DNA from 2 places in the Microbacterium sp. F01 genome. Region 2 is predicted to be linked to the other one. Evidence: predicted binding sites of a transcription regulator. Region 2 holds the regulator's gene; the other holds the start of a gene.
What was found. Region 2 encodes HspR, which represses chaperone genes until heat shock. Its sites were predicted from a motif close to AAGTTGAGTCNNNNNGACTCAACTT; they were not measured.

Region 1: a site for HspR is predicted at 1,096-1,120, ahead of ACVN90_RS05840 (Hsp20/alpha crystallin family protein). Genes of this name have one in related genera too.

The regions. Positions count from the first base shown of each region.
Region 1 is NZ_CM149592.1:1,323,435-1,329,105, reverse strand. It holds gene ACVN90_RS05850 (hypothetical protein) at 59-310, shown strand; gene ACVN90_RS05845 (hypothetical protein) at 697-897, shown strand; gene ACVN90_RS05840 (Hsp20/alpha crystallin family protein) at 1,143-1,601, shown strand; gene ACVN90_RS05835 (nuclear transport factor 2 family protein) at 1,892-2,299, shown strand; gene ACVN90_RS05830 (alkaline phosphatase D family protein) at 2,705-4,375, opposite strand; gene ACVN90_RS05825 (hypothetical protein) at 4,583-4,984, shown strand; gene ACVN90_RS05820 (AAA family ATPase) at 5,386-5,671, shown strand, end outside.
Region 2 is NZ_CM149592.1:4,320,990-4,326,660, reverse strand. It holds gene dnaK (molecular chaperone DnaK) at 1-942, shown strand, start outside; gene ACVN90_RS19795 (nucleotide exchange factor GrpE) at 945-1,562, shown strand; gene ACVN90_RS19790 (DnaJ C-terminal domain-containing protein) at 1,578-2,576, shown strand; gene ACVN90_RS19785 (heat shock protein transcriptional repressor HspR) at 2,682-3,149, shown strand; gene ACVN90_RS19780 (DUF5979 domain-containing protein) at 3,214-5,671, opposite strand, start outside.

The sequences.
Region 1 (5,671 bases), 1.6 Mb from region 2:
ACCCTTGAGCATTGCCGGATCGGTTCCTAGAATCCCGCAACGAAAGGAGTGATCCGACATGGAGGGCCCAGATCTGCTCGCAGCACGACTGCTCCGCGCGATGGTCGCCGACGATGTCGACACCGTCAGTCACCTCGTGGTCGAGATAGAGGACAGCGGCTATGCCGGCCTCGTTGCCACAGGACTCGCGCAGTCCTACATCACCGAAGTGCTGAAGACGGCCAGACGCGAGCCGCTCCTGCGTGCGCTGGAAGCACGGATCCTCGAGCTCGCCGCCGTCGCCGACGAATCGACCGACAATTCGGCTTGATCGCTACGCGCACACAAGCACGCTGGAACACCCGATGCCCGAAGGGTCCTCCCGATAGGGCGGGCACGGCCCTCCATCTCCGCCGTGCACCCGGCATCTGGCACTCAGCTCTTGAGAGTGCGATCCGTGATTCTATCATTGACGTGACGACATTCCGGCGGGAGTGCTCGTGGCCGCACGTCGGGGATCTTCGGCGATCCTCCCTGCGGAGCAGCTGCACGGCGACGTGTGTGCTGCCGACGTGACGGGGCTTCCGCTGGTTGATCCAGGAACGGAGGCGAACAATGTCAACCGACCCGACCACTCGATTCCGGATGCGCAGGGTCACCTCTATCAAGTGGCTGATCGAGGATCTCTCGCTACCAGAGATGCACGAGGCGCGTGTCGTGGCGCACGTCTATGAGGTCGATGATCTCGAGTACGACGTCGTGTGGCTGCGCGACCTCGGGCTCGCGGAGCACTGGATGGCACCGTCGGAAGTCCTCAACGCCGTCATCGACAAGGTCAGTCGCCCACCACGGCCAGCCGCACGGCGCCCTGTGCCCATCCCGCATCTGCCGCCCATTCGAGAGCGCGTCTCCGCCTGAGGCGTCAGGCTGCCCGTCGACGGAGAAGAGCGCGGCGACCACCCCGGGAGCAGGGCGGTCCCAGCGGAGTGCGGCTCTCGGGAAAGCGAGCGACCCGAGCTGCTCGACGCTGTCGTCGTGATGGGCGTGTCGCTCAGCGGCGGCCGCCCCAGGACGCAGAAATCTGGCACTCCACCTTCGTGAGTGCTAATCTACGATTAGTTGAGTCGAGTTGGCTCAACTCTTGATTCTGAGAGGAGAAACTCATGGCAACCTACGACCCGTTCCGCGACCTCGACCGCCTGGCGGCAACACTGATGGACACGCGCCGCGGCCCGCGCCGCATGCCGATGGACCTCTACCGTTCCGGCGACCACTACGTCCTCAGCGCCGACCTGCCCGGGGTGGATCCGGGTTCCGTCGACATCGATGTGGACGGCCAACTGCTGACGATCCGCGCCGAACGGACGCTGTCCAGCGGCGAAGGAGTCAAGTGGATCACCCGCGAGCGTGAAGCCGCCAGCTTCCTTCGTCAGCTCAACCTGGGGCAGGGAGTAGACACCGAGCGCATCACCGCGAGCTACGACAACGGCGTACTGAGCGTCACCATCCCGGTCAGCGAGAAAGCCAGGCCCCGCAAAATCGACGTGGCATCCGAAGGCGGCCGTCCTGTCATCCGGGCACAGGAGCACACCGCCGACGAACCACAACCGCTAGAGCAGTAACGCGACGACCGCGTCACCCCGCCCTCGCGCGGGGTGACGCGGTCGCCGTCCGAGTAGACGCCACCTCGCACCGTCTATCGCGGCCGTAACTGCAACCACAGGATCCTCATGGGGCTGCTCGCGTAGACATCAGACCACGCCAGATCGACTCCACCAGACCCGATCCTCCAGCACGCTCGGCAAGGGTCGGTGACGGGGGATTGTGTGCCCGTCTGCGGGGTGGAATGCTTGCCGCGGCCACAGGCCTCTGTCGCCGGAACCCTTTGAACACCGTGATGCGAGGGTGCGCCATGGACACCGTCCTCCAACGTCTCACACAAGCGCAGAACGACCACGACGCTGAGCGCTTCGCGTCCTTCTTCGCCCTCGACTATCGAAGTGAGCAGCCTGCCCATCCGGGGCGGGAGTTCGTCGGACGCGCACAAGTGTTCTCGAACTGGACCGGCGTGTTCGCTGGCATCCCCGATTTCCACGCCGAGCTGCTCTCCTTCTGTCGGCTCGACGACATGGAGTGGGGGGAACTGGCTTGGAGCGGCCACCATACTGATGGCCAGCCGTATGCAGCGTGCGGTGTGATCGTCGCGATCATCCGTGACGGACTGATTGCGTCGGCGCGACTGTACGTCGAATCGATCGACCCCGATGAGGTCGGCATCGATGCCGTGGTCGAGCGTGTCTTCCGTCCGCCCCACCCCTGATCCGGTCGCGCGGTGCGAAGCGTTGGACCTCACGTTCCAGCCCGCGCGGATCTCTTGCGCACGAACGGATCCCAATCGACCGCCCGAATGGTACTGATTCGATCACCGCACGGACAGGGATCACGCCCGCACGGAGGACCGACGCTTCACCGCCGTGGCGATGTTCGCCACGAACCATCCACCCAGAGACGCTCCGGCCGCCGCTCCGGCGATCTGAAGCACGGGCCGAGCACGTACGGCCAGGTGGCGTTGCGCGTGGCGAGAATAAGCACGAAGACGGCGCAGTGCCGATCGCAAACCCCACCGCGCCCCCACTCCCAGGAGATGACCTCGGCGACGCCGCCTGAAAGACAGCGAACTCGATCAACCGACGTGTGCGGATTACTCGGCAGGATACGTAGTCGCTCACGACGCCACTTTGGAGTCTCCCCTCGCCGGCACCGTGATTGATGCCACCACTTCTAGACGAGGATGCCGTTCGTCTGCGTCCTCGACCACACCGGTGTGCCACGTCATGGTGAACCCGTCAGGTCCGTCCTGCAGAACCGCGATGTTGTTGTCGAACCACGGACCCTTCACGGTCTTCCAGCGAAAGGATGGGTCAGGGACTTTCGCAGAATGCGCGGCGGCGGCGCCCAGCGGGGTCGCTGCGCCGTACGACATCACCACGGAGAACCAACGCAGAAAGCGGGGAAGGGGGTTCCGCATCGGTGAGCAGACGGCCTGCACGATGCGGCTGCCGTTCTGCCGCGCGACCTCGGCCAAGTACGAGAAGTGCACGTCACCGGACAGGAACGTCACCGTCAGCGGCGACGGCCCGCGGGCGCCGTCCGCCAACTCCGTCGCAATGCCGGCGACCGCCTGGAAGCTGTTCTGGAACGCCGCCCAGTGTTCCAGGTCGAAGGCCTGCCGCAGCCGTTCCCCGACCCACGCGGCCGGTCGACCCCAAGCGCCTTGCGCGATCGCCTCATCCCATGCCTCGACATGGTGCAGGCCCAGCGGCAGAAGGAACGGGAGCGAGGTGGCGATCAGAACGTGGCGGAATCCGCCCTGCATCTGGCGGTCGAACCACGTGAGCTCCTCGCCGTTGAGCAGTCCCCGAGCCGAAGGAGTGAGATCTCTCGCGACGCGGGAATCCAGGACGATCAGACGGGTGCCATCGAAGTCTCGGGAATAGCTCCAGCGGTAGCTGTTCGGGTCCTTGTCGCAGCGGTCCGCGAACGCGTCGAGTGCGCCACCGAGGTCGGGAGGAGCGACGTCGTGGCGCCCAGTGACCTGCTGCCACATCTCGTCAGTGGCACGTTCCCGAGGAGACAAGTTGCCGAGGTGCTGGTATATCCAGTACGACGCCAAGCCGGCGACGATGCGCTCGTGCCACCAGGTGGTGGCTTCCATCTTCCGCTTCCAATCGAGCGAGGCGTTCCAGTCATCGCGGATGTCGTGGTCATCGAAGATCATCGCGCTCGGCACGCAGGAGAGCAGCCACCGATTCGCATCGTCCGACCATGCCAGCTGGTACAGGTGGGCGTATTCTTCGAAGTCTTTGAGCTCCTTGCCCGGTTCCTCATGGATGTCGCGGCGGCTGCGGATGAACGCCTGCATCTGCTTCGTGGTGGAGTCGGCGTACACCTGGTCGCCGAGGAAGAGCAGCAGGTCCGGTCGGTCCACGCGGCCGTCGGCGACCGCGAGCGCAAAGGCGCGCAGCGAGTCGACGCCATGAGTTCGGTTGCCTGACCGGTCGTGCGGGACGCTGGTACGGCACGATCCGTAGGCGATCCGCGGCCGTTGCCCGGGCGTACGCGTGGCGATCACGGACGCCGGAAACTCCGAGCCCGGCTCCGGCCAGACCGAGACCCCGTCGATCTCCACCCGGTACGGAGAGACGCTGCCGGGCTCGAGCCGGTCAACTTCAACGAGCGCGTAATGGTGGCCGTGCACCGCGAAGCTGCGAGCCTGCCACGATCGTCCCTCAGCACGGACGGTCACCACGCACTGGGCTCGCGTCTCCACCCAGATGCTGGCCGACGTCTCATCGACGTAGCGCAGCATCGGCCCCAACACCAGCGGGGATCCCATGAACCCGTTCTACCCGGATTACACCACAGCGGCCACAGATGCCCACCGCGCCCGCGCGAGAAGGGCCGCCCAAGAACCGAGGTGCCCGTCGGACCAACACCCGCGATTCCGCCGCGAACCGGCGTTCGCAGGATCGCATACCTCCCGACTGCACCGGGGTCCGCGAGCAGGCGATTCTGCCAAGCATGTCGTGAGTAGGCTGCCCGTGTGACTGCCCCTGCAACGGCGAAGTCCGATCACAGCTCGACGAGCACGCGGGCGGCCTTCTGGCTCCTCGCGTCACTTGGCGTCATCGCATCGGCCGTCGCGTGGGCATGGTACGGATTCGCTCAATTCGAGGCGCAGACAGAACAGCCCAAGGCGCTATCCGCCGACACGACGATGGCAGGTTTCGCGGAGGTCATCGGAGGCGTGCCGCTCATCCTTGCCCACCTCATCGGACTCATTCTGCTGCTGGTGGTGGGATGGTGGGCCTATGGCAAGCGCGGCATCGCCTTGGCGATCGTCGCGGTGATCGTTGCCTCCGGGATCGGGATCATCGTCGCGCAGATCCTCTGGGGCGGCGAGCTGTTCCAACTGGGAATCAACAACAACACCTACATCCCGTGACAGGCGATCGCGGCGCGGCCCTCGCCGGCATCGCGTCGCTTGGCTCACGGCTCGAATGCCGGTCGCCGCCCAGGCGGATGCCGCTGGCCAACCGTGTGCGACCGGTGCCCGCTTCTGCCTGCTGGCCGGCAGGCGGTTGCTGTTCGGATAGCCACGCCGATGAAATGCGCGATGGCGGCGCCGCGCCCCAGCCGGACGAGCTCCGACCGACCAACAGACGACCAGAACTCAGAGACGACCAAGAGCCAAGAGCCAAGAGCCAAGAGCCAAGAGCCAAGAGCCAAGAGCCAAGAGCGAAGACCAACGACAGAGGCAAGACGAGAGAGAGAAGCCGCAATGCACGCAGGCACCAATGTGTAAATCGATAGCGATTAGGCAAGAAGAGGCGTACCGTTGGCGCCATGCGAGGAGGACTCGAGCGGTGGAAGCGGGGAGTGGAGTCCCGCGGGATCCGACATGCCGTCGGCTACGCACTGGAGGGCGTCTGCGACGCACACCTCGTCCGCTCCCCCGGCGTTGATGCGCTCGAGGAGTACGGCGGCATCGCTGACAGTTCGGTGACGCGCTTCCTTGTCGAGCATGGAGCGATCCGATCCGACGAACTCTCGGCTGGCGCGTTGCGGGTATGGCTAAGCGGACATGACCCGGTCACCGGCGAAGAGCGCGGCAAGACGTTGTTGCGCTCTG
Region 2 (5,671 bases):
ATCGACCACGTGGTGCTCGTCGGCGGCTCGACCCGCATGCCCGCGGTCTCCGAGCTCGTGATGAAGGAAGCCGGCAAGGAGCCCAACAAGGGCGTGAACCCCGACGAGGTCGTCGCCGTCGGCGCCGCCCTCCAGGCCGGAGTCCTCAAGGGCGAGCGCAAGGACGTCCTCCTCATCGACGTCACCCCCCTGAGCCTCGGCATCGAGACCAAGGGCGGCATCATGACGAAGCTCATCGAGCGCAACACCGCCATCCCGACCAAGAGGAGCGAGACCTTCACGACCGCCGACGACAACCAGCCGTCGGTCGCGATCCAGGTCTTCCAGGGCGAGCGCGAGTTCACCCGCGACAACAAGCCGCTGGGCACGTTCGAGCTGACCGGCATCGCGCCGGCTCCGCGCGGCATCCCGCAGATCGAGGTCACCTTCGACATCGACGCGAACGGCATCGTGCACGTGTCCGCGAAGGACAAGGGCACCGGCAAGGAGCAGTCGATGACGATCACCGGCGGCTCGTCGCTGCCGAAGGACGACATCGAGCGCATGGTGCGCGAGGCCGAGGAGCACGCCGCCGACGACAAGAAGCGTCGCGAGGCCGCCGAGGTGCGCAACCAGGCCGAGACCCTCTCGTACTCGATCGAGAAGCTGATCAAGGAGAACGAGGACAAGCTGCCCGAGGACGTCAAGACCGAGGTGCAGGGCGACGTCGATGCCCTCAAGACCGCGCTTGCGGGCGAGGACGACGACGCCGTGAAGGCCGCGTTCGACAAGCTCAACCAGAGCCAGGGCAAGCTGGGCGAGGCGATCTACGCGTCGAGCCAGGCTTCGCAGTCGGCTCCGGATGCTGCCGCCGGCGCCCCCGGTGACGGCCAGGCTCCGACCGACTCCGACGAGGACGTCGTCGACGCCGAGGTCGTGGACGAAGAGGACGAGAAGAAGTAACCATGGCGAACAAGGACCACAACCCGGAACCGGTCGAAGAACCGGGCGACGGCGACGAGGTCCGGCCTGAGGGTGCGGGGCCGGAGGCGAACGCCTCCGGCCCCGCGCCGCAGGACGGGCAGGACGATGAGCTCACGGTCGACGACATCCTCGGCGCTGCGCAGAACGCAGACGCCGCGGCCGAGGACGCCGTGCTCGCCGACCTCGAGTCGCAGCTGCTGAACGACCTCAAGCGCCTGCAGGCCGAGTACGCCAATTACCGCCGCCGCACCGAGGAGCAGCGCGAGGTCGAGATCGAGCGCGCCCAGGGCGCGGTCGCGAAGGGCATCCTCCCGGTGCTCGACGACCTCGACCGCGCCGAGAAGCACGGCGACCTGGAGCAGGGGTCCGCCTTCGCGGCGATCGCCGACAAGCTCCGCGGCGTCGCCGAGCGCATCGGACTCACCACCTACGGCGCGGCGGGCGAGACGTTCGACCCGCAGCAGCACGAGGCGATCTTCCAGGTGCCGACTCCCGGCGCGACCGAGACCACGATCGTCGAGGTCGTCGAGATCGGCTACCGCCTGGGCTCGGTGGAGCTGCGTCCGGCGAAGGTCGTCGTCGCGGTTCCCGCCGAATAGCCCGAAGGAGGCTCCATGGCCAGTCAGGACTGGTTCGACAAGGACTTCTACTCGGTGCTCGGCGTCTCGAAGGACGTCAGCGAGGCTGACCTCAAGAAGACGTATCGCAAGCTCGCGCGGAAGTACCACCCCGACTCCAACCAGGGTGACGCGGCCGCCGAGGCGAAGTTCAAAGAGGTCAGCGAGGCGTACTCGGTGCTCTCCGACGCGGAGCAGCGCAAGGAGTACGACCAGATCCGCGCGATGGGCTCGGGCGCTCGATTCACGTCGGGCGGCCCGGGCGGCGCCGGCGGCTTCGAAGACGTCTTCTCGATGTTCAACCAAGGCCGCGGCGCGCGCTACCAGAGCGCCGAGGACTTCGACGACATCTTCGCGATGTTCAACCAGCAGCAGGGCGGCACGGGCTTCGGCTCCGGGCGGTTCGGGCAGCCGAGCGGCGGTTATCGCGGCTTCGGCGGCCCCAGCCGCGGCGCCGACGTCACGGCGCGCACGACGATCGACTTCGTCACGGCGACCAAGGGCGAGACCATCACGCTGCAGGGGGAAGACGGGAAGCCGTTCAAGGTGAAGATCCCCGCGGGAGTCGCGGACGGACAGAAGATCCGGCTGCGCGGCCGCGGGCGTCACTCGCCCGACGGCGGCGAGAACGGCGACATCGTCGTGCAGGTCACCGTGCGTCCGCACCCGGTGTTCACGCGCGACGGACTGAACCTCCGCGTCACCGTGCCGGTGACGTTCACCGAGGCTGCGCTCGGCGCCACCATCGAGGTGCCGACGCTCGGCGGCGATCCGGTGCGGCTGCGCGTAGCTCCCGGCACGCCGTCCGGTCGCGTGCTGCGCGTCAAGGGGCGTGGCGTCGAGACTGCGAAGGGCACCGGCGACCTCCTCGCCGAGGTGCAGGTGGCCGTCCCATCGCACCTCGATGAGGCCGCGCGCGAAGCGCTCGAGCGCTTCCAGAGTCTCGAGTCGAAGGAGAACCCGCGCGCCGACCTGATGGCCAAGGCGCAGGGCTGAGATGCTCGCTGAGAACAGGAGATCTGGCGAGAACAGGACGATTCCCCGCGAAGCGTCCTGTCCTGGCGAGATCTCCTGTTCTCGCGAGTGAGAGGAGGTGACGAAATGACCGAGGACGACATCGACGAGGATGCCCCGATCTTCGCGATCGCCGTCGCCGCCGAGCTGTCGGGCATGCACCCGCAGACGCTCCGTCAGTACGACCGGCTCGGGCTTGTCGTGCCCGCCCGCACGCAGGGCGGGTCGCGGCGCTATTCGCTGCGGCACGTGGAGCAGCTGCGCGAGGTCGCGCGCATGTCGTCGGACGGCATCGGCCTTCCCGCGATCGTGCGCATTCTCGAGCTCGAGAACCGCGTGCAGGAGCTTCACGGACGCGTCCGCGACCTCGAGGACCGCATGCGCGCCGAGCTCGAGAAGCGGCCGGGCGCGCGCGTCTTCGCGGCCGGCTCCACCGGCTCGGTCGTGACGCTGCGGCATGGCACGCGCGTGCGCCGGGCGACCGAGGTCGTGGTGTGGCGGCCGCGCACGCCGATCGAGCGACCGGACGAGTCGGGCGAGCCACCCACCGAATGAACCTACGTAAGAAGGAGGGGACGGCATCCGTCCCCTCCTTCTTGCGCTGCCTGTCGCAGTGGTGTCAGGCGCGCTGCGACCGCCGCAGGGCGAGCATCGCGCCGACGGCGATCAGCCCGAGGGCTCCGAGAGGCACCAGCGGCGACAGCCCGCCGCCACCGGTCGCCGGGAGCGGGCGTGTCGAGGCGGTGTTGGTGAGCGTGAGCTGCGCGACGCCCTGATCGCGGGAAGCGGTCGTCGGGAGCACGACCTTGCCGTCGTCGCCAGGCACCAGGGTCTCGCCGTCGACGGTCCAGGTCGCGGTGCCCCAGTCGACGCCGGGGATCGAGGGCAGCTCGCCCTCGCGCACCTCGAGGATCGTTCCGACCGGGAAGTACGGCGAGTAGACCGGCACGTTCGGTGTCAGTTCGACGCGCGGCTGCGCGACGCCGTCCTGCCACCAGTCGAACGGGTAGGTGGTCCCGGCCGGGATCGCCGATGAGCCGTTGCCGTCCACGACCTTCGTCACCGCCCAGCGGGTCATCTGCACAGCCGTGTTGATCACCTCGAGCACAGGGGTCTCACCTGGGCCGATCTGGACCGAGGCCGACGGCCGCCAGACCGTCTCGCCCCACTCGTATCCGGGAGGCAGAGTCGAGGCATCCGGTTCCTCCTCCGTGAGGTACACCACGGTGCCGAACGGGAATTCGATCGGGTCGCCGTCCGGATCGACCGGACCCGCGGGCGTCCCATCAGCGGGCAACTCGAAGCGTCCGACTTCCACGGACGGGCCGGGCACGAAGGCGACGTAATCGATCATGAACGAGTCGACGACGAGCTGGTCGGGGTCGATACCGAACAGGCTCTTGGACACCTCGAACGTCCCGCGCAGCTGCGAGCCGTCGTTGACGAGGGTGGCGTGCACGACGGCCGCGCCGTCGGCGCCGATCGTCAGCTGCGCCGGATCGAACGTCGCCGCTGCCCACCGCACCGCACGAAGTGACGGTGCGGGCAGCTCCTCGAAGGTGACGACCGTTCCGTACGGGAAGGTGATCGGGATGCCCGTGTCGTCGAGCGGGCTGACCGGCGTGCCGTCGCCCGGGAGCCGGACGATCCCGGTCTGCACGTCGCCCGTCGGCAGCGTCGCCGTCCACCGGACGGTGAACTCCAGGCCGTCGGGGACGGACTGCGGCGGAATCCCCGTGAACTCCTTCGACAGCGTGAACGTCCCCTCGCGGAGGGCGTTCACGACCTCGATCGCGATGTCGCCGGTCTCGGGCAGCGGGATGTCGACGATCGCCGTCTCGAGCGGTCCGGCGCCTTCGAAGTTCGCGGGGCGATACTCCGTCGTGGTGCCGTCCACCGTGGCCTTGATGACCGGGATCTCCCAGCCGTCGGGGTCGACCGCGGTGCCGTCGAGGGTCGGCAGCAGCTCGGCGAGCTCGAGGATGTCGGCCTCCGCCTCGACTCCGACGAGCAGTTCGGGGTCGCCGACAGGGAGCGGGACGGTCGTGCGGGCAGGAGCGGGGTCGGTGTTGTAGCTCACGGCGTACTCGTACGCCGGATCCGCTGCGTCTCCGATCGCCGACTTGACGATGGTGATCGTCCGCGGCGCCTCGCTCGGAGTGATCGCGTTCGTCAGCTTCACGGCGACGGTCTCGCCGGCCGAGTCGATGACGAACTCCCGGCCGGGCGACCAGTGCGCCCCGCTCCAGTCGTAGCCCGGAGGCGGATCGATCCCCGACAGGTCCTCCGTGAGGACGATACGCGTGCCCACCGGGAACGAGATCGGGTTGTCGTCCTCGTCGAGAGGAACGATCACCGTGCCGTCGAACGGCACGTCGAGGGTGCCCTGTCCGATCTGCGCGCCGCCGAAGAAGGCGGTCCAGGTCACGGGCACCGTCGGCTGCGAGGGATCACCCGGATCACCGCCCGACACGTCGTCGATCAGCTTCTGCACGCTGAAGGTGCCCGTCAGGGCCGTCGCTGTGTTCGTGATCACGACCTGGGCCGTGCCCGCGCCGATGGTGAGCGGGTTGGGCGCGATCGTCGGCGTTCCCCATTCCCATCCCGGGACGCTCTCGGGCTCGACTTCCTCGAACTCGACCACGGTGCCGAGCGGGAACTGTTCGCCCGCGAGCACGGGCGTGCCGTCGGCCGGCAGCTCGAGCGTGCCGGTCACGACGGTGTCGTCGGGTTCGGTCGCGGTGTAGTTCACCGTGAACGTCGTGTCTTCCGGCAGGTCGGACTCCTCGATACCCGACAGCTCCTTGCGGACGGCGAACGTGCCGCTGTCGGCCTCACAGGTGATCTCGCCGGAGAACAGGAAGGAGTGGGCCTCACCGCCCTTCATCGTCACGTTCAGGCCGATCACCTGGCCGTCCAGTGGGGCGGCGTCGACGGTGACGGACGCGTTCGGTGCGTAGATCGAGCCGTCGATGCGCGCCTCGGCAGCCTTCACCGTGACGTCGCCCGTCAGCGCGGACAGGTCCCAGATCATGTAGGGCGAGAAGGCGCCTTGCGGGTCGGCTCGCGCGCCGATC